4 regions of the Bacillus sp. PK6-026 genome follow, and region 4 is predicted to be linked to each of the others. Evidence: riboswitches for the same ligand, from Rfam matches in the RefSeq annotation. Region 4 holds a riboswitch; each other region holds the start of a gene.
The links. Region 4 has a riboswitch for S-adenosylmethionine ahead of M1D59_RS16485 (MetQ/NlpA family ABC transporter substrate-binding protein). Riboswitches for the same ligand answer to the same signal wherever they lie in the genome.
Positions count from the first base shown of each region.

Region 1 (7,684 bases), 1.6 Mb from region 4:
CGACCGCGAATACCAAATGCTTCGCAATGTATCGCTGAAAATCATCCGCGCGCTTGAAATCGAAGGCGGCTGTAATGTTCAGCTGGCGCTTGACCCGGACAGCTTTCAGTACTACATCATCGAGGTAAACCCGCGGGTCAGCCGTTCATCAGCGCTTGCCTCAAAAGCGACGGGCTATCCGATCGCAAAGCTTGCCGCTAAAATTGCCGTCGGTTTGTCTCTTGACGAAATGATGAATCCTGTGACAGGAAAAACGTACGCGTCTTTCGAACCTGCACTCGACTATGTCGTTTCAAAAATACCGCGCTGGCCGTTTGATAAATTCGAATCGGCAAACCGCAAGCTCGGCACGCAGATGAAAGCGACAGGCGAAGTGATGGCGATCGGAAGAACGTGGGAGGAATCTCTCCTGAAAGCGGTCCGTTCTCTTGAAGCGGATGTCTATCACCTGGAGCTGAAAGATGCCGGTGAGATCTCGAATGAAGTGCTTGAAAAACGGATTAAAAAAGCGGGAGACGAACGTCTCTTTTACTTGGCCGAAGCGTTTAGAAGAGGATACACGGTCAGCGATCTCCACGAATTTTCGGCAATTGACCTGTTCTTCCTGCACAAGCTTGAGGGAATCATTCGCTTTGAAGAAAAGCTGAAAGCCGGGCGCGGCGACCTGGGTCTTTTGAAAGAAGCGAAAGAGCTCGGTTTTTCAGACCGCTTCATCAGCCTTCTCTGGGAGATGCCTGAAAGAAAGCTTTATGATCTTAGAAAAGAAACAGGCATCACGCCTGTTTATAAAATGGTTGATACATGTGCGGCCGAATTTGAATCGGAGACACCTTATTTCTACAGCACATATGAAGAGGAAAACGAATCGGTCAGAACAGACAAAAACAGCGTTATCGTTCTTGGCTCCGGCCCGATCCGGATCGGCCAGGGGGTCGAATTCGATTATGCGACTGTGCATTCGGTTTGGGCGATCAAAGAAGCCGGCTATGAAGCAATCATTATTAACAACAATCCTGAGACGGTTTCAACAGACTTCAGCATCTCCGACAAGCTCTACTTTGAGCCGCTTACTGTTGAAGATGTCATGCATATCATCGATTTGGAGCAGCCGAAAGGCGTCGTCGTTCAGTTTGGCGGACAGACTGCGATCAACCTTGCCGACGAGCTCGCGGAGCGGGGCGTCGCCATTCTTGGAACATCCCTTGAGGATTTGGACCGCGCCGAGGACCGCGACAAGTTCGAACAGACGCTTGAAACGCTGCATGTGCCTCAGCCGCTCGGAAAAACGGCGACATCTGTGGAAGGCGCTGTTGAAATCGCAGCCAACATCGGCTATCCGGTGCTTGTCCGCCCATCGTATGTACTTGGGGGGCGTGCGATGGAGATCGTCTACCATGAAACAGAGCTTCTCCATTATATGAAGAATGCAGTGAAAATCAATCCGCAGCACCCTGTCTTGATCGATAAATATTTGACCGGAAAGGAAATTGAAGTGGATGCGATTTCTGACGGTGAAACGGTCGTCATTCCGGGGATTATGGAGCACATTGAACGGGCCGGCGTCCACTCAGGGGATTCGATTGCCGTTTACCCGCCGCAATCCCTTTCAGAGGACATCAAGAAAAAGATTGAAGCATACACGATTAAGCTTGCAAAAGGCTTAAACATCGTCGGCCTGCTCAACATTCAGTTTGTCCTTTCAAAAGATGAGGTTTACGTCCTTGAAGTCAACCCGAGATCGAGCCGCACGGTGCCGTTTCTCAGCAAAATCACCGGCATTCCGATGGCCAATCTCGCAACAAAAGTGATTCTCGGCGGGAAGCTTGCCGATATGGGCTATACTGAAGGCCTTCAAAAAGAGCAGGAAGGCGTATATGTGAAAGTGCCGGTCTTCTCGTTTGCAAAGCTGAGGAGAGTGGATATCACGCTCGGACCGGAAATGAAATCGACCGGGGAAGTCATGGGCAAAGACAGTACTTTGGAAAAAGCGCTGTACAAAGGACTGATCGCTTCAGGCATCCAAATTCCGAATTACGGCTCTGTTCTCCTGACAGTTGCTGATAAAGATAAAGAGGAAGGTCTATTGATCGCCAAGCGGTTCCATGCGATCGGCTATAAAATATTGGCTACGGAAGGAACGGCCGGCTATTTAAGAGACGCATCCGTACCTGTTAAAACCGTCGGGAAAATCGGCGAAGAAGGCACAAATCTCCTTGATGTCATTCGAAACGGGGAAGCGCAGTTCGTCGTCAATACGCTGACAAAAGGGAAGCAGCCGGCAAGGGACGGCTTCAGAATCAGACGCGAATCCGTTGAAAACGGCGTTGCCTGCCTGACATCCCTTGATACGGCGGAAGCGATTTTGCGGGTGCTTGAAAGCATGAGCTTCCGCGCCGATCATATGCCGGCGATTAGAATTGAGCAAAAGGCGGCCGTCAGATGAGAAAAGGGTATATGACAGTCCGTTCAAACAAGTGTATCGCGGATCATATTTATCAAATGGTACTGGAAGGGGAGATTGCCGAAGTTTGCGGCGCTCCCGGCCAGTTTCTTCACATCAAGGTCTCAGATTCCCTCACGCCGCTTTTGAGGCGGCCGATCAGCATCGCCGACATCAACAGAGCTGCCCGGCAGGTGACCATCATCTTTCGCAAGGATGGGGAAGGCACGAGTCTCCTGTCTTTAAAACAGGAAGGAGATCAGATCGATGTCCTTGGTCCGCTCGGCAACGGTTTTCCGGCTGAATCGCTTGAACCGGGGAAAACGGCTCTTCTTGTCGGAGGGGGGATCGGTGTTCCGCCGCTTTACGAGCTGAGCAAACAGCTGACAAATAGAGGGGTGCACGCGATCCATGTGTTAGGATTTGCTTCTGCAAAAGACGTCTTTTACGAACAGGAATTCAGCCGTTTCGGGCGTGTGTATGTGGCAACCGCAGACGGCACCCGCGGTTCAAAGGGATTTGTTACAGATGTCATTGAAAACGAGGGGCTTCAGTTTGACTGCATAATGGCCTGCGGACCGACGCCGATGCTGAAAGCTTTAAAACAGCGCTATCCGGATAAAGAGGTTTATCTGTCAATGGAAGAGCGCATGGGATGCGGGATCGGCGCTTGCTTTGCCTGTGTCTGCCATACGGAAGAAAGCGAAACATCTTATGTGAAGGTATGCCTTGATGGTCCTGTTTTCAAAGCCCAGGAGGTGCTGTTATGATGCTCGAAGTCAATTTGCCGGGCCTTCAATTGAAAAATCCGATCATGCCGGCTTCAGGCTGCTTCGGATTCGGGAGAGAATTTGCGAACTTTTACGATCTTTCACGTCTCGGTGCGATCATGATTAAAGCGACGACGAGCGAACCGCGCTTCGGGAACCCGACGCCGCGCGTCGCCGAGACGCAAGCCGGCATGCTTAATGCCATCGGTCTGCAAAATCCGGGTTTAGAGGCTGTCATGGAACACGAATTGCCGTGGCTCGAACAGTTCGATACACCGATTATCGCCAATGTCGCCGGCTCGCAGATCGACGATTATGTTGAAGTGGCTGAAGAAATCAGCAAAGCGCCGAATGTTCATGCGCTCGAGCTGAATATTTCCTGTCCTAACGTGAAAACGGGAGGGATCGCCTTCGGTACGCAGCCGGAAATGGCCAGTGAGCTGACGAAAGCGGTGAAAGAGGTTGCGAGCGTTCCCGTCTATGTGAAGCTGTCGCCGAATGTCGCGAATATTACCGACATCGCTCTTGCCATAGAAGAAGCGGGAGCGGACGGTTTGACGATGATCAACACCCTGATCGGGATGCGGCTCGACTTAAAAACGGGAAAGCCGATCTTGGCGAACAAAACCGGCGGATTATCAGGCCCTGCTGTTAAACCGGTGGCCATCAGAATGGTGCATGAAGTCAGCCAAAAAGTCAGCATTCCGATCATCGGCATGGGCGGTGTCCAGTCAGCGGAAGATGTGCTTGAGTTTTTGCTGGCGGGTGCGAGCGCAGTCGCCGTCGGCACCGCAAACTTTGTTAATCCGTTTGTTTGTCCCGAAATCATCGCCGATTTGCCGCGCGTTTTAGAAAAATACGGATACCGTTCGTTGAACGAGTGTATCGGAAGGAGCTGGAAGGATGAAACATACGCCGCCCATCATCGCGCTTGATTTTGCATCAGCACAGGAAACATATGCGTTTTTGGACCGGTTTCATGGAGAAGAGCTTTTCGTGAAGGTGGGCATGGAGCTTTTTTATCAGGAAGGGCCGGCCATCCTTGAAAAGTTACAGGAGCGCGGCTGCCGCATTTTCCTTGATCTAAAATGCCACGACATTCCAACGACCGTATACAAGGCGATGAAAAGGCTGGCGGGGTTTGGCGTCAGCCTTGTCAATGTGCACGCAGCAGGCGGAAAGCAAATGATGGAGTCGGCGCTTGAAGGCCTTGAAGCGGGGACTCCGGCAGGCCGAAAACGCCCTTCATTAATTGCTGTGACCCAGCTGACAAGCACGTCTTCAGAAATGCTTCAGCAAGAGCTGCTGATTGAAACGCCGCTTCTCGATACAGTTGTTCACTACAGCAAGTTGGCTAAAGAAAGCGGACTTGACGGTGTCGTCTGCTCCGTCCATGAAGCCGAACACATTTACCGGGCCGCGTCTTTAGATTTTCTGACCGTGACACCCGGAATTCGCATGGCGGATGACAAAAACAACGACCAGGTCCGGGTGGCGACGCCTGGCTACGCAAGGGAAAAAGGCGTGTCGGCGATCGTTGTCGGCCGTTCGATTACACAGGCAGAAGATCCTGTGTCAGCCTACAGAAGAATAGGACATGAGTGGGAGGGAACCAAGGCATGAAAACAGACATTGCAAACCATTTATTAAGAATCAAAGCGGTTTTCCTGCGCCCGAACGAGCCGTTTACATGGGCGAGCGGCATCTTGTCGCCCATCTACTGCGACAATCGTTTGACGCTTTCATATCCGGAAGTAAGGGATGATATAGCTTCAGGGCTTGCCGGACTGATTCAAGACAAGTTTCCCGGAGCCGAAATGATCGCCGGTACGGCAACTGCAGGAATCCCCCATGCCGCGCTTGCCGCCGACAGGCTGAGCCTGCCGATGTGCTACGTCAGAAGCAAACCGAAGGCGCACGGCAAAGGAAACCAAATTGAAGGCGCTGTTGTAAAAGGACAAAAAGTCGTTGTAATTGAAGATTTAATTTCAACGGGAGGAAGCGTCCTTGAAGCGGCAGCCGCTCTCACAGAGGCGGGATGTGAAGTGCTCGGTGTCGCCGCCATTTTCACTTACGGGCTTCCTAAAGCTGCCGCCGCCTTCAGCGAAGCGGGCGTTGAATACCGTACGCTGACTGATTACGATACATTGACAGAGGCTGCGCTTGCCGGCGGATATATCAGCGAACAGGATGCCGCCAAACTGAAAGAATGGAAGGCGGATCCTGAAAGCAAGTCTTGGATGGATTAATGATAAAAGCCGTATTCTCCTAATGGGAGAACGGCTTTTTTTGCGTCTTTTTACAGATTTAAAAATAGTAAAATCGGATTATTTTTATTTTTTATTAATCCTATAAAAAAAGTCGGGTTGACTTTTGTTCGAATTGTGCTAAAATTTTAAAATAACAAAAGCAAACTTATCAAGAGCGGTGGAGGGACTGGTCCGATGAAACCCGGCAACCTGCGTGTGAAGCGTAAGGTGCTACTTCCAGCAAAATGCCCTCATTTTGAGAGATAAGGAATAGCGGAGTTCCTCGTCTTTCTTTCAAATTTGGAAGAAAGATTTTAATTTTTAGGGGCAGAGGAGGAGCTAGAAGTGAAGACAGATGAACAGCTTGAAAAGGTGATCATCAAAATGAAAGACATGCTGAAAGACATGAATTACGGATCGATCACATTCGTTGTTCAGGACGGCAAAGTCATTCAAATCGAAAAAAATGAAAAAATAAGATTGAAATAGCTGACTAGACAAACTAGAGGCGGTTTTCACAGTTTTTTTCTGCTGGAAGCCGTTTTTTTGTTGGCGAAAAAAGGGGGAACCGAAAATTTTTACTTACAGCACATGGGAAGAACCAAATATCTCTTTTCAGGAAGATGACTCTTATAAAGGAGCGCTGTCCGTCTTGAAATGGGCATACGGACATTACGGAAATCAGCTTGTATATGCGTGCAGCTTCGGAATTGAGGGAATCGTCCTGATCGATTTGATTTATAAGGTGAAAAAAGATGCGGTCATCGTTTTCCTTGATACGGGATTTCATTTTAAAGAAACGTATGAAACGATCGACGCTGTCAAAGAACGATATCCAGGCCTTCAGATTATCATGAAAACACCGGAGCTTACCGTCGAAGAGCAGGCGAAAGAATATGGGGACGAACTATGGAAGACCGCTCCGAATTCCTGCTGTGAAATGAGGAAGGTCATTCCTCTCCGCGAGACGCTTTCAGGCTACCCGGCGTGGCTGTCGGGCCTGCGCCGCGAGCAATCGCCCGGGCGGAGCAAAACGAATTTTTTGAACAAAGATGAAAAATTCAAGTCTATCAAAGTTTGTCCGCTCATTCATTGGACGTGGAAGGATATTTGGAGATATGTGACAAAGCACGATCTCCCGTACAATCCGCTTCATGATCAAGGCTACCCGAGCATCGGCTGCGCTCCGTGCACCTCTCCGGCCTTTACAATGGATGATCTTCGATCAGGCCGCTGGAACGGATCGGCTAAAACAGAATGCGGATTACACGAGTAAGGAGATGAGTCATGGAACTTGCCGCCATTTTATTTAGCATGTTTTTTGCGATGAATATCGGAGCGAGCGGTGCAGCTGCTTCAATGGGAATCGCCTATGGATCTGAAGCCGTCAAAAAGAAGTTTCACGCACTAATAATCTGTGCAGCAGGCGTTCTCTCGGGCGCCGTCATCGGCGGAGGAAACGTCGTGAAAACGATCAGCTCAGGCATCATTCCCGAACGGGTGATTTCGCTTGAAATCGTCTGCATTATTATCGGCTCGGCGGCACTGTCGCTCTTTATCGCAAATGTACTCGGCATCCCGCTTTCGACAAGTGAAGTGACGGTCGGATCTGTTGTCGGAGTAGGTGTCGCTTACCAGGTTTTATATGTGAAATCTTTGCTTGTCATCGTCTCATTTTGGGTCGTTGTACCAATCGTCGCTTTTACCTTTACATTTGCGATGGCAAACATCATGAAAAAAACGATCAAACGTCCAGCCTCGGGAAAGAAAGCAAAGGTTTTGGCGGTCATTCTGTTGATCACCGGGTTTTTTGAAGCCTTCTCAGCAGGCATGAACAATGTCGCAAATGCTGTCGGACCTCTGGTGGCGGCGCATGTTTTGACAGTCGGGGAAGGAACGCTCTACGGCGGACTGTTTGTCGCGCTGGGCGCCCTTTTACTGGGCAGGCGCGTTCTTGAAACAAACGGCAAAAAAATAACGAAATTTTCAAAAGGAGAGGGGATCATCCTTTCCGGAACAGGAGCCGGGCTTGTCATCATCAGTTCGATTTTCGGTTTGCCGGTTCCGCTTGCGCAAGTCACATCATCTTCTATTATAGGGATGGGAATGGCAAAAAACGGCGGCAATGTCTTTCATAAACAAGTGGTCAAAACGATGCTGAAAGTATGGGTCGTCTCGCCGTTCCTTTCATTAAGCCTGTCTTATATGCTGGTCAGCCTTTTATT
Region 1 covers NZ_CP096418.1:1,678,003-1,685,686, forward strand. Annotated here, with positions in the region: gene carB (carbamoyl-phosphate synthase large subunit) at 1-2,443, shown strand, start outside; gene M1D59_RS08560 (dihydroorotate dehydrogenase electron transfer subunit) at 2,440-3,210, shown strand; gene M1D59_RS08565 (dihydroorotate dehydrogenase) at 3,210-4,145, shown strand; gene pyrF (orotidine-5'-phosphate decarboxylase) at 4,114-4,833, shown strand; gene pyrE (orotate phosphoribosyltransferase) at 4,830-5,459, shown strand; SAM riboswitch class I at 5,623-5,729, shown strand; gene M1D59_RS08580 (YezD family protein) at 5,832-5,948, shown strand; gene M1D59_RS08585 (phosphoadenylyl-sulfate reductase) at 6,034-6,735, shown strand; gene M1D59_RS08590 (inorganic phosphate transporter) at 6,747-7,684, shown strand, end outside.
Region 1: another riboswitch for S-adenosylmethionine. It lies ahead of M1D59_RS08580 (YezD family protein); the one in region 4 lies ahead of M1D59_RS16485 (MetQ/NlpA family ABC transporter substrate-binding protein).

Region 2 (7,684 bases), 2.1 Mb from region 4:
CGTCTTCCAGTTTAATCGAATCTTTGACAGGATGGAAGCCGGCGTCAACCGCTATGCCGTTGTTGATAACAGATGCAGCGACGTCGGGAAGCACGCGCGGCGTTTGCTCTGCGGCCACCGTTGTGATTTTGAGTTTTTTAGGATTTTCTTTAATCGCATCAAGCGTTCCGTTTCCGTCAAATCCGTCCTTTAATTGAAGCAGGCCGGCGGACTCCAACAGGAGCAAGGCTCTGCCCATGTTCGTCGCTTCGCTCGGAACAGCGATTTCCGCGCCGTTTGGTATATCGTCAGGCGAATCATACTTCTCGGAATAAATGCCCATCGGAGCGATGATCGTTATGCCGATCGGCGAAAGTTCAAGATTGCGTTCCTTTTTGAATGCATTAAAGTAAGATATCGTCTGAAATGCATTGGCGTCAATGTCACCGCCCGCCAAAGCCTGGTTCGGCTGAACATAATCAGAATATTTGACGATTTCAAGCTTTAAGCCTTCTTTCTCGGCTTTTTTCTTCACAAAGTCCCAGATTCTTGTATCCGTTCCGCTGATGCCGATTTTAATGGTTTTCGCATCAGAGTCTGCCGCACACCCCGCGATCACTCCCGCAAGCAGCAGTAAAATGATAACAAATGTGAACTTTTTCATCATAGCTGTCTCCCTCTCTGTTTATCTTCTTCTCAATTTTTTGGACAGAACGTTTCCGGATGTCTGCAATCCCTGCACAACGATGACGAGAATTGCAACCGTGATGATCATCGTCAGCGTGTCAAACCTTTGGTAGCCGTATGTGATCGCCAAATCCCCAAGACCGCCGGCGCCTATCGCACCAGCCATCGCCGACGCTCCGACCAATCCGACCGTTGCCACCGTAAAACTCAGCACAAGCGAACCGAGCGCTTCCGGAATCAGAAACCGGAAGATGATCTGCCGCGGAGTCGCTCCCATTGCTTCAGCGGCTTCAATGACTCCCGGATCGACTTCAAGCAGAGAGTTCTCGACGAGCCTTGCGATGTAAGGCCCCGCATAAAAAGTCAGGGGAACAATCGCTGCCGATGTGCCGATGGACGTCCCCACAATCAGCCTTGTCACCGGAATTAAAGCAACCATCAAGATGATAAATGGAACGGAACGGAAAATGTTAATGATCATATTGACAACCGTAAAAACTGCCGGATTTTCAAGCAGATGCCCCTTCCTTGTGACAACCAGCAAAATGCCGAGCGGAATGCCGATCACGCTTGAAAATAAAAGCGAGAAAACCGTCATTTGAATCGTCTGAACCAGTGCGTCAATGATTTGGTCATATGTAACAAGCATGCTTATACCTCCCTGATGCGAATGTTTTCTCTGCGGATATATTCGAGCGCCCGCCCGATTTCACCGTCTTCCCCCTGCAGTTCAACCGTCATACTGCCAAACGGAATTCCCTGAAGCTCTGTAATCGTTCCGTGCAGAATGTTGACTTCTACGTCAAACCGCTTTGCCACTTGCGAAAGAAATGGCTTCCCGGAAGATTCGCCGACAAATTGAAGCTGGTAGAGATGCTTCACATTTAATTTTTGAATCGATTCAGGTATCTCGTGGTCGATGGCTGATTTGACAAAGCTTTTGGCCGTTTCGGTTTCCGGCGCGGAAAACACGTCAAACACGCTGCCTGATTCAATGATCCTTCCTTTTTCAATGACCGCGACTTTGTCGCAGATTTCTTTTGCCACATTCATTTCATGAGTGATCAACAAAATCGTGATGTTATATTGTTCGTTGACGCGCTTCAGCAGCTTCAAAATATCGCCGGTCGTCTGCGGGTCAAGCGCGGATGTCGCTTCATCACAGAGCAGAACCTCCGGATTTGTCGCCAGCGCCCGGGCAATGCCGACGCGCTGCTTTTGGCCGCCCGACAGCTGATCCGGATAATCGCGGGCTTTATCCTCAAGTCCGACAAAATGGAGCAGTTCCGTCACTTTTTGCTTGATTTCGGCTTTCGGTGTTTTGACAAGCGCGAGCGGCTCAGCGACATTAGCGAAAATCGTCTTTGAATTTAACAGGTTAAAATGCTGAAATACCATGCCGATCTTCCTTTTAACAGCTCGAATCTCAGCTTTCGACAGAGACATCAAGTCTCTTCCGCCGACGAATACCTTTCCGGCCGTCGGTTTTTCAAGGAAGTTCACACAGCGGATCAGCGTGCTTTTCCCTGCGCCGCTGAATCCGATGACGCCGTATATTTCCCCTTTATCTACATGAAGGTCGATTCCATTGAGCGCATGAACCTTCTGTCCGCCGCTTTCATAGACCTTTTCAACGCCTTCAAATGTAATCATGATGATCTTCCTCCTCTTTTTGGCTAACAAAAAAGGCTCCCTCTTAAAAAATAAGAAGAAGCCTTAGACGACACGAAGTAAATAGAGTGGTCCGCTCTCTTCTTATCTTCCAAGCCCGTACGGCTTGTTGGATGTGGCACAGTATTCTGCTGTATGCAGAACCCGCTGCCGAGGCTTCATAGGGCCAATTCCCTCCGCCTCTCTGAATAAGAAGTGTTGATGCATGAAGTTTTACCTAACTTTACAGCTTCTTTGAAATGTTGTCAATCAGAATTGTGAAAATTTCAAAAACCCGCTTTTTAATGCTTTATTTTTCGCCCTGATTATTAAATTTCACTTTTTTTAAAAAAATTGTGTTTAGCAGTTGTAATTTCGCTTAAACACTGGTAAAGTAAAGGTAATTATTTTTGTTCGAACTATCTTTAAGAAGAAAGTTTTGTAAGAGTTTTCGTCTTGGAAGTTTGTTTTAGAGCAAGAATAGTGAATTTAAGCGTTATCGCTTTAGGAGGAAATTTCATGCTAGAAGGTAAAGTAAAATGGTTTAACTCTGAAAAAGGTTTCGGATTCATCGAAGTTGAAGGACAAGACGATGTATTCGTTCATTTCTCTGCTATTCAAGGCGAAGGCTTCAAAACTTTGGAAGAAGGCCAATCTGTATCTTTCGAAATCGTTGAAGGAAACCGCGGACCACAAGCTGCTAACGTAACAAAAGCGTAAGCTGTGAACCGCTGATCTTCATACAGGACTGCTGACCGAATGTCAGCAGTCTTTTTATATTTAAAAAAAGCCTGACGCCCGGAAAACCGGCGTCAGGCTTTTTTTGCGAAAACCGCTTATGAAGCGATGTCTCTTTTTGTGAATGCACCAAAGGCGAGCACATGAAAAACGATAAAATAGACAGCCAGCACCACAATCGAGAATCCCAGCGTCATGTCTGAAACAAGCGGAGATCCGTCAAAGTATTGAGTGAGATCAGTGTTGGCAAATAAGATGTATTTCACCCAATCAAATTTCGTTGCGAGCAAGTTTGTCACCGTTCCGCCCATTGCCAAAAGGAAAATTGAAATACCTACGGCAAGCGAGCTGTTTCTGAAAACAGCTGAAATCATAAAGGCCATTGTCGCCATCATCAAAAGCGATATTGAATTCAGCAAATAGCTGCCGGCCAAGTGCAGCAGCAGGCTTTTTTCTTCAACGGTTCCATCGGCGTACGCCAAGTGAACCTGGCTGCCGTCGCCTGCCCCGAATAAAGCAAGGCCTGTGATACCCGCGCTTGCGAACAGAATGAAAAGCAAAGCCAATGCAAAAAGCAGAACTGTAAAATATTTTGCCAGCAAAATTTTAAAGCGGCTGATCGGCCTGATGACAAGCAGCTTCACCGTTCCCCAGTTGAATTCATTCGCAACGATTCCCGCAGCCACCGTGATCACAAACAGACCGAGGAGAGGAATGTTGCCGCTCGCGTCGCTGATGAACGACAGGGCCGAATAGTCCCCGTCTTCCGGCAAATCGTGCTTGATTCGATACTCATTAATGGCGGTCGACCGTTCATAGCTTTTTTCAAGTGCCGGATTATTGACCCCTTTAAGTTGTTCTTTCATATCTTTATTTTCCTGCATCAATTCTTTTTTCCAGTCCGGGTTTTGGTCTGTCTCTCCGATCATCTTTGTGAGAACGCCCAGCCCGATGGCAGATAACAGCAAAATCGCAATCATGACATATGTGCCTTTTCGATTAAAAATTTTGATCCATTCATTTACGATGAGATTAAACATGCTGAGCTTCCTCCTTCTCTGCGGTGATTTCCAGGAACCGGTCTTCCAGCGATTTGTTCACAGCCTTCACTTCATATAGGCGGACACCGTTGTCTGACAAGTGTTTGATCAAATCAGGCACTTCATCTTTTTGAAGGCTGAGCTCTATCCCGCCTTCCGCTTCGTCAACCTTCATCTTTTTGAAGGCAGCCGCTTCCCGCATCAGAGCCTGATTGTCATCCGCTTGAATATAATAGCGCTTCTTTTCATCCCGAGCGGGTCCGTGCACATGCTGAATATCCCGGAGCTTTCCGTTCTGGATAATGGCGATCCTGTCGCACATCAGCTCCATTTCTGAAAGCAGGTGGCTTGAAACGATGACCGCCATACCTCTTTCTCTCGTCAGCTTTCTTAAATGATCGCGAATTTCCCGGATACCGGCCGGATCAAGCCCGTTCGTCGGCTCATCGAGAATCAAGAGCTTCGGATCGTGCAAAAGGCTTTGGGCCAGGCCAAGCCTTTGTCTCATTCCTAAAGAATACGTTTTGACCTTATCGTTGATCCTGTTTTTCAATCCGACAAGCTCGACGATTTCGTCAATTTTCTGTTTCGTCACGCCTTTCGTCATGCGCGCGTATTGCTGAAGGTTTTGATAGCCCGTTAAAAATTTATACAGTTCCGGATTTTCAACGATCGCTCCGATATGCCGCGCGGCCTTTTCAAAATTTTCTTTTACGCTGACGCCGCACACGGCGATTTCACCGGCGGTGATGTTCATATGCCCGACAATCATCCGGATCGTCGTCGTTTTTCCGGCGCCGTTCGGACCTAGGAAGCCGAATATTTCGCCTGCCCGAACGTCAAAGCTCAGGCCGTCGATAATCTTTTTCCCCCTGATCGTTTTTGATACATTTTTTAATTCCAAAAGTGTTTCCACTGTTTCTCCTCCAGCCTTTTCAATTTTTTTCTTCAATAAACCGTTTCAGCCATTCCAAAAGCGACATTCCGGATTCCTCGCGCAGCTGTTCGACATCCTTTTTTTCTTCAATTCGGCCATTTAAGACGACGACGACCTCATCCAAAATTTGTTCAATTTCATGAATCTCATGGGTGGCGATGACGATTGTCTGCTTATCAAGCTCCAAATATGTAAGAAGGCTTTTGACGATCGATTCTCTCACCATCGGATCAAGACCGGAAAACGGCTCATCAAGCAGCACGACTGCTGCATCGCGCGCCAATGTGAGCGCGAGCTTCAGCCTGCCCCGGTTGCCTTTGGAAAGCTTGCCGATTTTTTTATCCCCGTCGATTTTCATGTCCTTTAACAGGTCCCACGCTTTATTTATACGGAAATCGGAAAACTGGGTTTCATAAAAGTGAATCATATCCTTGACCCGAAATGGATCGTAGAACATATCGAGCTCTGTTAAATAGGCGATGTTCTTCGTCTCCTTTCTGGCTGCCGGCCGCCCTCCGATCAGCACCGAGCCCGAATCCGGAAACGAGAGCCCTGTGATCAGCTTCAAGATCGTAGATTTGCCGCTGCCGTTCGGTCCTGTCAACCCGTAAATTTTCCCGGGAGAAAGTGACAGATCGGCCTCTTTGAGCGCATACTCTTTGCCAAACTTCTTCGTGACATTTTTCAGCTCAATCTTCATTTGGGATCTCCTTTCTGAAGAAAACGGTCAAGTTCCAACAACATGTCTTGTTTAGACAAGCCAAGCTCTTCCATGCTCTGGACAAATTGCCCGATAACTTCCGACCTCATCTCCCGCTTTAAATCATCGATGACTTCCGTATGTTCAACAACAAAGGTGCCCTGTCCCCTTCTGGTCTCCACCACGCCCATCCTTTCCATTTCATTGTAGGTTCTTTGAATCGTATTCGGATTTACCTGTGTCTGAACAGCCAGCTCACGGACCGAAGGCAATTTTTCTCCCGGTTTGATCTCTCCGCGGATCATTTTTTTAAAGAGCTGTTCGGCTATTTGCCTATAGATCGGCTTTGAAGCAGAAAATTCATTTGCCATTCTTTTACACCTCAACTCTTCTGTTCAGTAATTTGCAGGAGAGATAGAAGAGACAGACGCCTAAGACTGTGTAATACACCAGGAGAACACCCGGCAAATCAACTTGAGAAAATGTAACAGTCCATCCTGAATGTTCGTAATGAAGTTTGAATTCAGCCTTTAAAGAAATGCTCCACAATTTCTGCAATTCCTGGAATAAGCCGCTCTCGATGAACAGCGCCTCGATTAATCCGTAAGCACTGTAGATTAGCAAGGGAATGATCCAGCGGATTTTTTTGATAGCCGGATATTTTCTGAGCGCTTCATATACCGTCCACAGAAACATCACCCATGTGGAAAAACTGATGGAGCCTAAAAAGACAGCGATATTGACGAGAAGCAAATCTGACACGGAAAACAGACCGGCGCTGCTGGAGAGCAGAACGCTTCTGACAACCAGCCCGAAAATGAATAAAACAGCGTGGGAAATCAATTGGTATACGGCAGCTGAAGCAAGCTTTGACACCAGCAATAACGCACTGTTGTTCGGATTATATAACCAAAGCTGCGTCTTCCCTTCCAGACGGAGCTGAGCTAGGATCATTAAAGGACAAAACAGACTATGAAATAATAAAATGGTCACTAGCGCCCCAAAAAGAGCCATTGATTCGCCTGTATAATGAGCAAACCAAAAGCTTGCAATAATCGCACAAATCATGCACAGCATCCAAACCAAAAACCAAAACCTTGCCATGAGAAAATCTTTTTTAAATAAACCGCTGAAAGACCGCAAAACATATCCTCCTCTAGTCACTGTATCAGTGTACTACGTCAATAGTACACCGATACAGTGAAAATCGCAATCAAATATTACAAAAAAATGCAAAAAAAAAAAAAGCAAACCCGCTGGTTCCCAGCGAATTTGCCTTTAATCCTGTTCCCGCTTTTTCATGGATTTTAATGCTTTTCGGTAATCCATATCGTCCATTTCCGTTTTCTCGGAATGGTTTTTTTCCTCTTTTGGATGTTGAAGTTTTTGCAGAATCGCCCGATAGGTTTGATCATTCATTTCGAACGGATCTTGCTGATCGGCTTCAACTTGCTCAGCGACTTCTTCTTCCTGAACATGAGGAATGCCAGCTTCAGCTGCCGCGTTATCCTCATGTTCGGGTTTATCCTGTGAAGACGCCGACCGCACATTAAATACCACCAGACCGATAATGACGAGGACAGCAGCGATGATGGTCAATATAATGGTCATGTCAAATCGCTCCTCACTGTCCTGCTGTAAAGCGGTCTGTCACTTGGGCGACGCGTCTGCCTAAAGCCCGGCCCAGCTCCAGGCCTTCTTCGCCGATCAGTTCGTCACTGTCGACAGGACACGTGATACCTGCACCGTAATAAGACCCGTATAAAGCATTTTCAGGTACATTTCCAGGCAAGCCGACGACCATCATGCCTTGATGAAGCATCGGTGTTATTAAGTTGAGCATTGTCGCCTCAAGACCGCCGTGAGTTGTCGCTGTTGTGCAGAAGACTGCGCCGATCTTATTGATCAGCTTCCCTTCCGCCCAAAGGTAGCCCAGCCTGTCGATCCAAGTTT
Region 2 covers NZ_CP096418.1:989,956-997,639, reverse strand. Annotated here, with positions in the region: gene M1D59_RS05050 (MetQ/NlpA family ABC transporter substrate-binding protein) at 1-643, opposite strand, end outside; gene M1D59_RS05045 (methionine ABC transporter permease) at 665-1,315, opposite strand; gene M1D59_RS05040 (methionine ABC transporter ATP-binding protein) at 1,318-2,319, opposite strand; SAM riboswitch class I at 2,419-2,532, opposite strand; gene cspB (cold shock-like protein CspB) at 2,836-3,036, shown strand; gene M1D59_RS05030 (ABC transporter permease) at 3,153-4,094, opposite strand; gene M1D59_RS05025 (ABC transporter ATP-binding protein) at 4,087-5,010, opposite strand; gene M1D59_RS05020 (ABC transporter ATP-binding protein) at 5,030-5,731, opposite strand; gene M1D59_RS05015 (GntR family transcriptional regulator) at 5,728-6,102, opposite strand; gene M1D59_RS05010 (hypothetical protein) at 6,107-6,874, opposite strand; gene M1D59_RS05005 (hypothetical protein) at 7,010-7,342, opposite strand; gene M1D59_RS05000 (NAD(P)H-dependent oxidoreductase) at 7,356-7,684, opposite strand, start outside.
Region 2: another riboswitch for S-adenosylmethionine. It lies ahead of M1D59_RS05040 (methionine ABC transporter ATP-binding protein); the one in region 4 lies ahead of M1D59_RS16485 (MetQ/NlpA family ABC transporter substrate-binding protein).

Region 3 (7,684 bases), 1.8 Mb from region 4:
GCTGCGACAAAGCACTGATTTTCAATCGCTCTGGCTTTTAAAAGGCTTTGCCAGTGATCGAGGCGGGCGAGCGGCCATTCCGCCGATACAAAGATGATGCCCGCACCTTCCTTCGTATGTTTTCTGATCCATTCCGGGAAACGGATGTCGTAGCAGATAAACCCCGCAGCCGGGATCCCTTCAAGCTCGAAGCTCCCGTCGCCTGAGCCCGCTGACAAATAAAGGTGTTCGTCCATCAGCTGGAAAAGGTGAGCTTTGCTGTATTCTTTGATCAAATGTCCGTTTTTGTCTGCGATGTACATGATATTGTACACACCGCTTTTTTTCTTAACGGCGACAGAGCCGCATATGATATGGACACGGTTTGCTTTTGCCGTTTCCTGCAGCCATCTCTTCGTTTGCCTGCCTTCTTCATCTGCGATGGAGCCGAGATTTTTTAAATCATAACCCGTCGTCCACAGCTCGGGAAGGAGAAGAACATCCGCTTTCCGGCTTTCCTGTTCGATCAGCTGCTCCGCTTTTTTAAAATTTTCAGAAGGATTGCCGTATGCGATATCGAATTGCAGACATGAAATTGTCAGCTTCAATCTGGATCACCTCATTTTTTTCTTTACATTTTACATTTAACAATATATGATGATGGACTATCATTTCAAGAATTTTTCAAAAGCGGGTGAATCATATGAAATTTGAGCTTTCAGATGTGCTGAAACAGCTGCCTGAGCAGTTTTTCGCTTCCTTGGTGAAAAAGGTGAATGAAAAAATCGCCGCCGGCCATGATGTGATTAATCTCGGCCAGGGGAATCCCGATCAGCCGACACCTGATCACATCGTTGATACAATGGCGCAAGCCGTTCGCAACCCTAAAAACCATCAGTATTCCTCCTTTCGCGGCAGCCGTTCACTCAAGGAGGCGGCAGCCGCGTTCTATCGAAGGGAATACGGCGTAGAGCTCGATCCCGAACGCGAAGTCGCTGTATTGTTCGGCGGAAAAGCCGGTCTTGTCGAGCTTCCGCAATGTTTGTTAAATCCGGGGGATGCCGTGCTCGTTCCCGATCCCGGCTATCCCGACTACTGGTCGGGCGTTGAGCTGGCAAGAGCGAACATGGAAACGATGCCGCTTACAGCGGGCAATCAGTTTCTGCCTGACTACAGCCGGATTCCGAAGGAAGTGAAAGAAAATGCGAAGCTCATGTATTTAAATTATCCAAACAATCCAACCGGTGCCCAAGCCACGCCTGTTTTTTTCGAAGAGACTGTCCGGTTTGCCAAGTCGAACGGAATTTGCGTCGTCCACGATTTTGCCTACGGTGCGATCGGCTACGACGGCAAGAGGCCTGTCAGCTTTCTCGAAACGGAGGGGGCAAAAGACACAGGAATCGAAATTTACACGCTTTCCAAAACGTATAATATGGCTGGATGGCGGGTCGGGTTTGCAGTTGGCAACGCATCTGTGATCGAAGCGCTGAACCTTTATCAGGACCATATGTATGTCAGCCTTTTTAAAGCGGTCCAAGACGCCGCGGCAGCCGCGCTTCTATCAGACCAAGCGTGTGTCAAGGAGCAAAATGAGCGCTACGAAAAAAGGCGGGATGTATGGATTCGTGCGGTCCGCGAAATCGGTTGGCACGCGGATGCTCCGCAAGGTTCTTTTTTCGCCTGGATGCCTGTCCCTGACGGGTATACATCTGAGGCTTTTTCCGATCTGCTTCTCGAAAAAGCGAATGTCGTCACAGCGCCCGGCATCGGCTTCGGCAAATACGGAGAAGGCTATGTGAGAGTCGGCCTCTTGACAAGCGAAGAGCGGCTCCGGGAAGCGGCTTCGCGCATTGCCAAGCTGAATATATTCAAAAAGACCGGCCACAGTCATTGACAACCGGGAAAAACGATGGGATAATTCAAAATAATTTATAAAATCAATATTCTTATCAAGAGCAGGCAGAGGGACAAGCCCGATGAAGCCCGGCAACCGACTTTTTAAGCACGGTGCTAATTCTTGCAGCTGACGCTGAGAGATAAGGATTCGAACCTGAAATGCGAAACCTCTTTTAGCTAAAGCAGCAAAAGAGGTTTTTTATATGCATGAAGCAGGAAGGAGCTACAGAATGAGTGAACTTTTGGCAACATATGTTTTGACAGATCAAGGATGTGACGCAGAAAAGCGGGCCGAGCAAATCGCGATCGGACTGACGGTCGGGTCGTGGACAGATCTGCCGCTCTTAAAGCAGGAACAGCTGAAAAAGCATAAAGGACGCGTCGTCAAGGTCGAAGAAACAGAAAGCGCGCTGGGGGAAAAACAGGCAACGGTCACCATCGCTTATCCGGAAGCCAATTTTACAAGCGACGTTCCCGCTGTGCTGACGACCGTTTTTGGAAAGCTGTCTCTCGACGGAAAAATCAAATTGGCGGATTTGGAGTTTTCGCAGTCTTTTAAACGATCATTGCCGGGCCCGAAATTCGGCGTATACGGGATCCGGAAAAAAATCGGCGAATTTGAAAGGCCTCTGTTGATGAGCATTTTTAAAGGCGTCATCGGCCGCGATATGGAAGACTTGAAGGAACAGCTCAGACAGCAGGCGCTCGGCGGAGTGGATTTGATCAAGGACGATGAAATCTTATTCGAAACAGGCAGTGCCCCCTTTGAAAAACGAATCACGGAAGGAAAAAAAGTGCTTGAGGCAGCTTTTGAAGAAACAGGGCGCAAAACGCTGTATGCCGTCAACCTGACGGGCAGGACAATGGAGCTGAAATCGAAGGCGAGAAAAGCAGCCGAGCTCGGAGCCGATGTGTTGCTGCTGAATGTGTTTGCCTACGGGCTCGATGTTTTGCAAAGCCTTGCGGAAGACGACGACATCCCGCTGCCGATCATGGCGCACCCGGCAGTAAGCGGCGCACTCACTTCGTCGCCGCATTACGGTTTTTCCCATTCGCTCTTGCTCGGCAAGCTCAACCGGTATGCGGGTGCTGATTTCAGCCTGTTCCCTTCACCGTACGGAAGCGTTGCTCTGCCGAAGCGGGATGCGCTTGCCATATATGATGAATGCACGAAGGAAGACGTTTTTAAACCGACATTCGCCGTCCCGTCGGCCGGTATTCACCCCGGCATGGTGCCGCTCTTGATGAAAGACTTCGGCATTGACCATATCATCAACGCAGGCGGGGGGATTCACGGTCATCCAAACGGAGCGGCAGGCGGAGGAAGGGCGTTTCGGGCGATCATTGATGCCGTCCTGGAAGCGGAGCCAGTCGAAGAAAAAGCAAAGCGTTCTCCCGATTTAAAGCTCGCCCTTGAAAAATGGGGAAGGGTTGAGGTTTCCGTATGAGGCAGTCGCTTATCATTTGCGATTTTGACGGAACCATTACAACGAACGACAACATCATCAGCATTATGAAACAATTTGCTCCAGAAGAGTGGCTCGCTTTAAAAGACGGGGTTCTGTCCAGGGACATATCGATTAAGGACGGGGTCGGCAGAATGTTTCAATTGCTGCCGTCAAGCCTGAAAGAAGACATTATGGAATATGTAATGAAACAAGCCGAGATCCGCCCCGGGTTTACAGAGTTTGTCTCTTTCCTGGATGAGCAGGGTCTTCCGTTTTACGTCGTGAGCGGAGGGATGGACTTTTTCGTCTATCCTCTGCTTGAAGGCATTGTCGAAAAGGAACGCATTTACTGCAATGAGGCCGGCTTTTCAGGACGCAATATCGAGATCCGCTGGCCGTATCCGTGTGACGGCAGCTGCGGAAATGAATGCGGCTGCTGCAAGCCTTCTATCATCCGCCGGCTGAAAGGCCGGGACGATTTTGTTGTCATGATCGGGGACTCTGTTACAGATGTTGAAGCTGCCAAATGTTCCGACTTGTGCATCGCGCGCGATTATTTGCTGCGGGAATGTGAGGGGCTCGGCCTGAAGCATGCGGGATTCGGTGATTTCCGTGATGTAAAGCGAATACTTGAAGAGACCGCGGAGGTGAAAGAATGGACCCTGAGCAAAAATGGCACGAACTTGCCGAGGTAAAAAAAGAGCTTGCGGAAAGGGATTGGTTCCCTGCGACAAGCGGCAATCTGTCAATCAAAGTATCAGAAGACCCGCTGCGATTTCTCATCACAGCAAGCGGAAAAGATAAGCGAAAAGCATCCGCGGAGGATTTTCTGCTGGCGGACGAAGAGGGGAGACCGGCTGAGACCGGACATACGCTGAAACCGTCGGCGGAGACGCTGCTGCACACCCGTGTCTATCAAAATACAAACGCGGGCTGCTGTCTTCACGTCCATACGATTGACAACAATGTCATCTCAGAGCTTTACGCAAAAGAAAAGCAAGCGACATTCAGAGGCCAGGAAATCATAAAGGCGCTCGGTCTTTGGGAGGAAAATGCGGAGGTTGCGATCCCGATTATCGAAAACAGCGCTCATATTCCGGATTTGGCGGCGGATTTTGCCGGACACCTTTCAGGCGATTCAGGGGCAGTGCTGATTCGCAGCCACGGCATTACCGTCTGGGGAAAAACGGCATTTGAGACAAAGCGGATGCTTGAAGCGTATGAATTCCTGTTCAGCTGGCATTTAAAACTGAAAGCTTTGCAGGCTTACCACGTTAATTAAAAAGGGGGAGAAAGCATGGCAACAATTCGAATCCATGATGAACAAAACACGACCATTGAAAAGCAGGAAGAAGTAGAACAATTTCTAAAGGGGCAGGAGGTCATTTATGAAAAATGGGATATCACAAAGCTGCCGGCCGGCTTAAAAGAAAAATACGATTTGACCGATGAAGAGAAACAGGAGATTTTAGACGTCTTTGCCGCTGAAATCAAAGACATTTCAGAACGCCGCGGCTATAAAGCGAGCGATGTCATCTCGCTTTCCGACCAAAATCCGAAACTCGATGAGCTCTTGAAAAATTTCAAACAGGAACATCATCATACAGACGATGAAGTCAGATTTATCGTCAGCGGCCACGGCATCTTTGCGATAGAAGGAAAAGACGGCACATTTTTTGATGTCCTCTTAAATCCGGGAGATTTGATCTCCGTTCCTGAAAACACCCGCCATTATTTCACGCTTCAGGAAGACCGAAAAGTCGTGGCTGTCAGAATCTTTGTGACGGCAGAGGGCTGGGTGCCGATTTATGAGAAAGAGAGTGTGAGCCAATAATGAAAAAGCGTCCGTGTGGACGCTTTTTTATTTGTTTCTGTCATAAAGGGCCTTGATGTGGCCTTCATGAAAGGAGAGATGCTGTTTTTCATTTTGATAGTATTGAAGACGGTCAAATACAGAGCCGGTGTGAAGCTCGAACTTATGGCCGTCCGGATCTGAGAAATAAATTGAATCTTTGTCGCCTTCATGCCGTTTTCTGCCCTTTAGCACGTTTACACCTAAATCGCGTAATTTCTTTTCCCAGAACGGCAAATTTTCCTGTTGAATCGAAAAGGCGATATGGGTGTAAGAGTCATGGATTTCCTGTCTCTTAATGTCTTTCTCTTCGTTTAATGCGAGCCAGATGCCGTTCAGGTCAAAATAAGCGGTTTTCTCGGCCTTTACGAGCCACTTGGCATCAAACACCTTTTCATAGAATGAAATAGAGACGGACAGGTCAGAGACTGAAAACAAGAGATGATTGATACCGAGAATATTATTGTTTGCCATTGCCGTTTATTCCTCCCGTTAGATGTATTTCAAATCCGTCCAGCTCTTTGGTGATTTGCCTGAATAGAAAAGCGAGCACAGCCGCGTCATCAAGCCAGCCGACACCTGCGAGAACATCGGGAATCAAATCGATCGGAGACAGCACATAAATCAATGCCAGCGCGGCCAGTAAAATCGTTTTTTTCGGGAATAAGGGGAAGTCTCCCTTTCTCCAGGCTCTAAATGCCTTAAAAAACAATAAGAGGCCTGAATACGCTTCTTTCACGGCAAAGATGGTTCGGAGCCTTGACACTGGTTTTTTCATCATTTAGACCTCCTTCTATCCTCATGAACTCTTTTAAAGGTGTTTGCCGTATTTCATCGATGGGTATTACACCTTTAATTCCACAATTCTATTATACTCGATTTCAAAATAATTTTTTGAGAAATAGGTTTACAAAATAAGTATAATCTGTAATAATGCTCAAGTACGCAAAATCTGGATGGTTCTAAGAAACGATATGTCGGTAAGGGGTGAAGCGTATGCAAAATTATGTTGAAAAAGAAGCATTGCTCGTTTCCATCAGCAAGAAGCGGCAAATGATGGTTGAAGCCGCTGAAATCTATGGATTTACAGGGGATGAAACGATCAGGCGGAGCCAGGAGCTGGATCAATTAATTTATGAATATCAAAAACTGTCTATGAATGAAAATGCGTCGGACCATCTGCTGCAGGATTTTTTAGGCTGCATCGACTGTCTGACCGTTGAAAAATATACGGCATAGTGACTGAACGAAAAAGAGCTGCCGTGAAAGGCAGGCTCTTTGCAGGAACGGGGAAGCCTCAGTCAACCTGTTCCTTTGAAGTCGGCAGCGTAATCGTTACAGTCGTTCCTTTATGCTGTTCGCTTTCGATCTGAATGGTTCCCCCGTACATGGAAATGATGCGCTTGCACACGACAAGGCCGAGTCCGGTTCCCTTTTCCTTTGACGTGACAAAAGGCTGGAAAATACTCTCCATCATTTCTTTTGGAATGCCTTCTCCGATATCCTTCACAATAATTTGCGCCTTCTCTTGATGATGTTCGATTTGAATGAGCAGCTTTCCGCCGTTTTTCATCGATTCAAGAGCATTTTTGGCGACGTTCAAGACAACCTGCTTAATATGATCTTTTTTACAATACACATAAGCCGGGTCTTCTCCATAGTCTTGAAATTCCACTTCCACATTATATAAATTTGCCTCAGAATGAATAATCGGCATGATTTCGTCAATCATTTCATTCATGGCGTTAAGCTGCCACTGCTCTGCCGTCGGCTTTCCGAGCACGAGAAACTCGCTGACAATCTGGTTGATCCTCCGGATTTCCTGGTCGATGATTGAGAAATACATTTGATCTTCTTTTGATTGATATTTTTTTTGCAGGAGCTGGATAAAGCCGCTGATACCTGTCAGCGGGTTTCTGATTTCATGAGCGGTGCTCGCTGCCAGGGTGCCGATTAATTCGAGCTTCTGGGCTTCATTTTGGGCGCGCTCCTGCTTGGTCCGCCGCTTCAGCAGCACATACTGGAGCATGAGGAACATAATATTCAGCAGAATGAAAATACTTAAAAATGACAGCAGAAGACTGTGAACGATTTCATCAAGCTGGACCGGTTCCGGATAAACTTCAAGCTTCCAGTCGATCTGATCCAAAAAAGCATCGACGGTGCCGCCGTCCGGCTTCTCAGGAGGAGAATGGCCTGCTGTAAAGACAATCTGATTCTTCTGGTTGAGAATTTTGATATAAAGCTCAGGGCTCAGGACGTTCATGATATTTTTCAGATAATCGACGCGGATCGAAGCCAGCAGAAAATTTGTCGTTCTGCCTTCGCTGTCATAGACAGGAGTAAAAATATTCAGCTCCAGCCTGTCCGACACTGTATGTATATCGTCTGTGATCACGGATTTCTTTGATTTTTCCGCTTTTTGCAGAATGTTCTTGTATGAAACCTTCTTTTTTTCTTTGACGGGAGACGTGCTCACCATGACATCGCCGTCTTTATTTAAAAGGTA
Region 3 covers NZ_CP096418.1:1,473,942-1,481,625, forward strand. Annotated here, with positions in the region: gene M1D59_RS07485 (carbon-nitrogen family hydrolase) at 1-587, opposite strand, end outside; gene M1D59_RS07490 (pyridoxal phosphate-dependent aminotransferase) at 683-1,873, shown strand; SAM riboswitch class I at 1,923-2,022, shown strand; gene mtnW (2,3-diketo-5-methylthiopentyl-1-phosphate enolase) at 2,106-3,323, shown strand; gene mtnX (2-hydroxy-3-keto-5-methylthiopentenyl-1-phosphate phosphatase) at 3,320-4,018, shown strand; gene M1D59_RS07505 (methylthioribulose 1-phosphate dehydratase) at 3,979-4,605, shown strand; gene M1D59_RS07510 (1,2-dihydroxy-3-keto-5-methylthiopentene dioxygenase) at 4,621-5,157, shown strand; gene fosB (metallothiol transferase FosB) at 5,185-5,649, opposite strand; gene M1D59_RS07520 (YkvA family protein) at 5,636-5,953, opposite strand; gene M1D59_RS07525 (aspartyl-phosphate phosphatase Spo0E family protein) at 6,172-6,414, shown strand; gene M1D59_RS07530 (PAS domain-containing sensor histidine kinase) at 6,473-7,684, opposite strand, start outside.
Region 3: another riboswitch for S-adenosylmethionine. It lies ahead of mtnW (2,3-diketo-5-methylthiopentyl-1-phosphate enolase); the one in region 4 lies ahead of M1D59_RS16485 (MetQ/NlpA family ABC transporter substrate-binding protein).

Region 4 (7,684 bases):
TTGATGAAGGGAAGATTGCGATGATTAAAGAGCAGTTAAAGCAGCTGATCATCGATGCGCATTACGCTGGGATCGACACTAAAAAGCTGCAGGAGTGGATGGCGGAAATCGACAAAGAAGTGAGAGGAGGGGAAGTGAATGATTGAGCTCAAATCTGTATCAAAAACCATTGACGGAAAACAAATACTCAAAAACATCTCCTTTAAGCTTGAGGAAGGAGAGATTTTCGGACTGCTCGGCAGAAACGGCTCAGGGAAAACGACGCTTCTCCGCCTGATTCAGCAAATCCTGCTGCCTGATGAGGGAGATATCTACTTCGGCAGCGTCAAGGTGAAGGACCATCCGCTCGTCAAGCGCAATATCGTCTATATGCCCGTTCAAAACACCTATTTCGAAAAATACAATTACAAACAGCTCGTCAATATTTTGCGAAACATTTATCCTGACTTTGATGTTACATACGCTAATGAATTAATGAACCGCTACGATATTCCCGAAACAAAAAAGTACAGGGAATTGTCTACAGGATTGAAAAAGCAAATGTCGCTGATCTTGTCATTTGCGATCCGGCCGGCGGTCATCCTGCTCGATGAACCGACAGACGGCATTGATGCCGTCACAAGACAAGATGTTCTCCAGCTGATGGTCGATGAAGTGGCTGAAAACAACACGACGATTCTCATCACATCCCACCGGCTTGAGGATATTGAAAGAATGTGCAACCGAATCGGTTTTCTCGAAGACAATACATTGTCGAACATCATGGATCTTGATGAACTGAAAGGCGATTTTATTAAAATCCAAATGGCATTTGAAGAAGATGTCAATTTGAAAATCAGGGAAAGGGAAATCCCTGTTTTGGATCACACCGGCGTGTTTTATACGGTGTTGATTCCGAAAGCAGACGATGTGAGCAAACAATTTCTAAAAAGTTTGTCTCCGAAAGTTTGGAACGAGCTTCCGGTCAGTCTTGAGGAAGTATTCATCGCGAAGTATGGAGGTAAGCGAAGATGGTAGACCGCGGACTTTTATATAAAGAGTGGAAACAGCATTTCTGGATTTTTTTAGTTGTGTTTGCAGCGGTGATGCTGAGTGAACCGTTTTCGATTTTAAATGATTATTTTCAGTATCAAGGATGTCTTGCGGAACAGAAAAAATTTCCCGATATAGAGTGCGTTTTATATAAAGATTATGAGATAAGCGGGGTCATGAGAATGTTCTGGATTGGCGGAGTCGCGCTTGCACTCAGCCAGATCGGGTTTGAACGGAGCAGAGGAACGCTTGATTTCACACTCGGGCTCCCTTATAGGCGAGGCATCATTTTCAATACGAAATATTTCTTGGGTATTACAATTCTTTTAACAGCCCAGCTATTATCTTACTTGTTATCTTATGCCTTAGTTGTTTTGTATAAGGTTGACGTCGTCAACTTTCACGAGTATTTTATCGGATCGGTCATATTCTGCTTTATGGTCTACTCGCTTGTCATGGCGGCGGGCGCGATGACCGGCAATCCGCTGGCCCAGATGATTGTTGCTTTTTCAACGTCGATTCTGCCTTATTTGCTGATCGGCCTTCCGATGGCAAACTTGCAGATTATCATGAGTTTCTTTGGGGTTAATTCTGCTTTATTTTCTCAGGATTCATATTTTTTAAATTATATAACGCCGATTGTGTACCTCGACGGTTTCGGCGTCCATAACGGCGGCTTGGCCTTTACGCTGTTGATTCCGCTGGTCATGGGGATCTTGTTTTATATAATCGGCTATTTTTGCTTTATCAAACAGCAGCTTGAACGGAACGGACATTTTTTTCTCTGGAGAAAAATGGATCGCCCGATTCAAATTCTCGTGATTTTATTTGGCATCTGGGGATTCGGCGCAGCCACTTCTTCTAGCCTGTTCAGCTATATCTTCGGTATGTTGATCGGTTCGGCAGTCGGATTCTTAATCAGTTACTTCTTGATTTTCAAAAAAATAAAACAGCTGTAATCCATAATGGAGAGGAGATTTACAAATGATCAGTGTAGAGCATATTCACCACTCATTTAAAGTCGGCAAAAAGGGGAGGGAAAATGAAATTAAAGTGTTAAAGGATGTCTCGCTTACCGTTGAAAAAGGCGAAATCGCCTGCATTGTCGGACGGAGCGGTTCCGGAAAATCGACGCTGTTGAACTTGATTTCCGGCTATATCGCCCCGACAAAAGGTAAGATCGTCATTGACGGTACGGATGTCACAAAGTACAGCGAAAAAGAATGGGCGGCATTCAGGCTTGAACATTTCGGCTTCATCTTTCAAAGTTTTCAGCTGATTCCGAGCTTGACGACTTACGAAAACATCGAACTGCCTCTGACTTTAAAAGGTGTTCATCCGTCTGAGCGGAAGCAGCGCGTCAATGAGATGCTTCACCGCGTCGGCCTTGAAAACCACGCTGGACACTATCCGAATGAGCTTTCAGGCGGACAGCAGCAGCGCGTCAGCATCGCCCGCGCTTTGATTTTGAATCCGTCAATCATTTTAGCCGACGAGCCGACCGGAAGCCTGGACTCCGAAACAGAACAGGAAATCCTCGAATTCATTCGGCAGCTGAACAGGGAGCGCGGTATTACATTCGTCATCATCACGCACGATGACGAGGTGGCATCGATCGCCAAAACGAAATTTCAGTTATCTGACGGCGTGTTAGAGAAAGGGGAAGAGACTGTTGAAGTTTAAGGATCAGTTGAAGTTCATTAGAAGAAATATGAAGAAAAACCGCCTGCGTGTATTCATGACCATTCTCGCAACAACGGTGGCCTGCGCGTTTTTAATCGTGCTCGCATCGGTCGGATTCGGACTGCAAAAATCGATGACTGAACAGCTGATGAAAGAACAGATTGTCACTGAAATTCAGGTTGTCGGAAAAGAAGGAAAGAGCGATCGGAAAGTTCAAAAGAAAGACTTGAAAGAATTCGAAAATCGCAAAGATGTGTCCGCGATTATCGAGCGCACGCAGGTGTTCGCACCTGCTGAAGCAAAGTTGGGCAACAGGACAAACAATCAAATGTCGAATATCACGATTACTGACATGGCTGCTGAACAAAAAGCCAATATTAAACTCGATCGCGGCCGCGTAGCGAAAACACCGAATGAAATCGTCGTCGGCTACCATTTCGGGAAGAATCTCTGGACGAAAAAAGAAGCCCAAGATTATGAAAAGCAGATGGAAAATAATGCTGAGGAAGTAAAAGAACCAAAAGGATACGCAGAAGATATTCTCGGCAAAACAATTGAATTAAAGATCTCAAAAATGGATGAAAAAACAGGAGAAGAAGGGAAAGCGAAAACATATGATCTGAAAGTTGTCGGAGTGACGAAAAAACCTTCTTATGAATGGGCAAGCGATTCAACGGTCTATGTCAGCAACGACATGCAAAAAGACATCACCGGATTTCTGAAGGCGGACAAAGACAACGGCACGATCGAAAAAAAGCTTTCGGTTTACGCGGATAATTTTGAACATGTCGGACAGCTGACAACAGATTTGGAGGATGAAGGCTACTACGTCGATTCAATAACGAAAAAACTCGAAAGCATCAATCTGTTTTTCATGGCTTTTAAAATCGGTCTGATCTTTGTCGGAGTCATTGCCGTTTTGATTTCAGCCATCGGGATTTTCAACACGATGACAATGGCGGTTACAGAACGGACGCAGGAAATCGGGATTATGAAAGCGATCGGGGCCAGCCCGAATGTGATCCGCCGAATGTTCCTGCTGGAAAGCGCCTATATCGGCATCTTAGGATCTGTTTTAGGTATTATCATTTCATACGGTGTCAGCTTTTTAGTGAACAAGATTATTCCTGTCATTTTATCATCGGTTTCAGAAGGAGAAGCGAGTGCGGCAGAGCTCAGCATCACCTTCTCGCATATTCCGGTCAGCCTTGTACTCATCGCCACCTTGATCAGTGCAGGCGTCGCCATTCTTTCAGGCCTGAATCCGGCCATTAAAGCGACAAGAACGAACGTGCTGACAGCATTAAGAAGAGAGCTTTAAGAAAAAAGCTGGCGGTATGCCGGCTTTTTTAACGTTTCGGAGGTCTGTACCCCGCATCACGCGCCTCCTGTTCTGTGCAGAACCAGCGGGCGACGTTTTTCGTGCGGTCATAATATGTACTTCCTGGTGTATGATAAATATGGTTGACGCTTCCTTTGATTTTGCACTCTTGTTTGCTTTCACCGCTGTTTTTCTTAGGGGAGGGCGCGCTGTGTGACGTTCCGGCCTGAGCGGTGGCGTTCTTTTCTTTTACAGTGGCTTCGGTACTGCCGCTTTTTTCTTCAGCCTTAGCCAGTTTTTCTGACAGCGATTTTGTTTTTTTCGTAAGCGAGTCTTTTTCTTTTGTCAGTTTTTCGTTTTCTTTTTTTAATATGTCATTCTCCGTTTTGGCTGCCTTCAGTTTTTCGTTTGCTTGATTGAGCTGCTGCTTTAATGCGGTTTGCTCCTTTTGTACAGCGCTGTGTTCAGTTTTCAGTTCCTGAAGCTCGGTTGTCAGGTCCTCTGTTTTTGTCTCATCGATGGCATATGTTTCCTCACTGTAATAAGGCGCAGAGATGATCAGGAGGAGAAGTCCGCCTGCAAAACAAGGATAAAAGAGTTTTCTGGAAAACCTTTTGCCTGGAGAAAAGATTCTTCTGATCAAATGAAATACAAGATAGCAGATGGAAAAAATAAAGGATAAAAACCCGATCAGCATGATAGATTCCATGATTCGTCTCCTTTCGTGTTTGATAACTATATTTTAGCTTAAAAAGAAAAAAATGTTTATACCAAAAAACTTCTTGCAAATCTAAATATTCAAACGTAAAATAAAGAAATCATTTAAAAAACCGAATATGCAGCTTATAAAGAGAGATGGAGGGACTGGCCCGGCGAAATCTCAGCAACCTGCAGCAGAGCAAGGTGCTAAATCCAGCAGAATGTCAGGCGCATTCTGAAAGATAAGTTGAACAACTCTTTCAGGCGCTGAAAGAGTTTTTTTTATTTTGGAGGAGGAGATATACATGAACAAGATATTAAAATGGACTTCCGTGCTGGGACTGTCCTTGAGCATGGCGCTTCTGACCGCATGCGGAAACAATGCCGAAAGCGATGGTAAAACGATCAAAATAGGCGCTACTGCAGGACCGTATTACGATATGGTCAAAAAAGCGATTCAGCCTGAACTTGAGAAAAAAGGCTACAAAGTTGAAGTGGTCGAATTCACCGACTATGTACAGCCGAACACGGCGTTAAGCGAAGGCGAACTCGACGCCAATTTGTTTCAACATGAGGTTTTTATGAAATCATACAATCAAGAAAACAATAAACATCTTGCTGCACTCATTTCTGTGCCGACCGCTCCGATGGGTCTCTATTCTGCCAAATATAACGACTTGAACGATGTCAAAAACGGGGCGGAAGTGGCTGTTCCAAACGATCCGGCCAATGCCGCCAGGGCATTTTTAACGCTCCAGGATCAGGGGCTGATTCGGCTGAAAAGCGATGTCGACACATTGAAAGCCTCTGTGCAGGATATTGCGGAAAATCCGAAAAAGCTGACATTTAAACAGCTTGAATCTGCCAATCTTCCAAGAGCGGTCGATGACCTGGATATCGCGGCTGTCCCGGGTAATTTCGCTCTCTCCGCTAATATGAAGTTGCAGGACGCGCTGGCGCTTGAGAACATGCCTGACCGCTACCGCAATCAAGTGGTAGTGGATGAAAAAAACAAAGACAAGCCATTCGCCAAAGATCTCAAAGAAGCGGTAAAATCCAAAGCTTTCGAAGATGCGATCGATCGGGAATTCGCCGGTTTCGGAAAGCCAAAATGGATGACGCAATCATAAAAAAATTCCCCCTTTAAAAAGGGGGTTTTTTATGTTGAAAATCGAAATCGTGTCAATTGAAAAAAATGGGCAAAACGAATAGAATCTAGAGGGAATGCTAAAGAGAAAGAAGGAAACGCTATGCCGCGCACATTATGGCTTTTGGTCATCGGAATGTTTATCAATGTCACAGGGGCATCTTTTTTATGGCCGCTGAATACCATCTATATCCATCAGCATTTGGGAAAGTCGCTGACAGCGGCCGGATTTGTGCTGATGCTGAACTCAGGGGCAAATGTGCTGGGCAACCTGTTCGGAGGATATTTATTCGATAAAATCGGCGGATTTAAAACGGTCGTACTTGGAATTGTGATCACGTTTGCGAGCCTTTCAGGCCTCGTCTTTTTTCACGAGTGGTTCCAATACATTCTTTTCTTAACATTGGCCGGTTTTGGATCAGGGATCGTGTTTCCGGCATGCTATGCAATGGCCGGATCGGTTTGGCCGGAAGGCGGCAGAAAGCCGTTCAATGCTGTATACGTGGCGCAAAATGCAGGGGTGGCAGTTGGTTCAGCGCTCGGCGGAATTGTCGCGTCTTTTTCATTTACGTATGTTTTTCTGGCGAATGCGATGCTGTATGCCGTCTTTTTCATGATTGCGATTTTCGGATTTAGACGCATCCGGTCTGAAAAAGCCATGCAGTCTTCTGTTTTGGATCATGCCGATTCAGTCAGCGGGAAATCTAGATTCTCCGCGCTTTTGGTTATATGTACGGGCTACCTGCTCGGCTGGGTCGCTTATTCGCAATGGTCCTCGACCATCGCTTCACACACCCAGGAGCTGGGGATATCTCTTGGGCAGTACAGCGTACTTTGGACAGTGAACGGGGCGCTCATTGTTTTCGGTCAGCCGCTGATCGGTTTTTTTGTGAAACGGTTTGCCGAATCGCTGAAAAACCAAATCGTGATCGGATTTGTCATTTTTATGATGGCATACGGAATTTTGTTTGGCGCTGAACGGTTTCCGGCGTTTCTTGCCGCGATGGTTGTGCTAACCATTGGCGAAATGCTTGTATGGCCGGCTGTGCCGACAATCGCCAACCGCCTCGCTCCGAGGGGAAAAGAAGGGTTTTATCAAGGGTTTGTCAACAGTATGGCGACCGGCGGAAGAATGATCGGGCCGCTTTTTGGCGGAATGCTGGTTGATTATTTCAATATGCAGCTTTTGCTTGCGGTTCTGCTCGTATTGCTGCTGTTCGCAATAGGAACGGCGTTTTTATACGACAGGAAGGAAAAGCAGCTCTCCGCTCAATCAGATGCATAAGTGGTATAGAAAAAATAGGTAATTGTAATTATATGAAAATGAATCGAAGGAATCAAGATTATCAACCAAATCTTCACATATAATGGAAGAAACAAGCTTTTTTTCTTCTCAGACAGAACACATTTTCTGTATGGTAGTATCGAATATCATCGCAAGGGGTCTAGGGGGGCTGCTCGATGGCCTGAAGTCGCTTGACTAAACTAAGGGCTTTAGGAAGGTGATGAAGATGCTGCATCAAGTTTTGGTTGCTTGTTTGATTGGAGGGATTATGGGGGTTCTCGGGCACGTTAAAAAAAGAGGGCGCCTCGAGAAACCGAGAACAACGAAACGATTCATTTACCTTGGATTTTTTGAAGATATTCTTGTCGGAATGGTTGCTTCTATTTTGCTTGTTTTATCTGCGGAACCTGATTCTGGAATTCAGCTTGTCGTGTTATCGATCATTGCCGGCTACGGCGGTGAAGCTGTATTGAGAAGCTTTGACTTTGTCAGAGAACAGCAGGCAAATGTACAGAAC
Region 4 covers NZ_CP096418.1:3,246,016-3,253,699, reverse strand. Annotated here, with positions in the region: gene M1D59_RS16515 (GntR family transcriptional regulator) at 1-146, shown strand, start outside; gene M1D59_RS16510 (ATP-binding cassette domain-containing protein) at 139-1,017, shown strand; gene M1D59_RS16505 (ABC transporter permease subunit) at 1,011-1,991, shown strand; gene M1D59_RS16500 (ABC transporter ATP-binding protein) at 2,017-2,715, shown strand; gene M1D59_RS16495 (ABC transporter permease) at 2,705-4,036, shown strand; gene M1D59_RS16490 (sunset domain-containing protein) at 4,065-4,745, opposite strand; SAM riboswitch class I at 4,877-4,984, shown strand; gene M1D59_RS16485 (MetQ/NlpA family ABC transporter substrate-binding protein) at 5,041-5,865, shown strand; gene M1D59_RS16480 (MDR family MFS transporter) at 5,986-7,167, shown strand; gene M1D59_RS16475 (DUF4257 domain-containing protein) at 7,388-7,684, shown strand, end outside.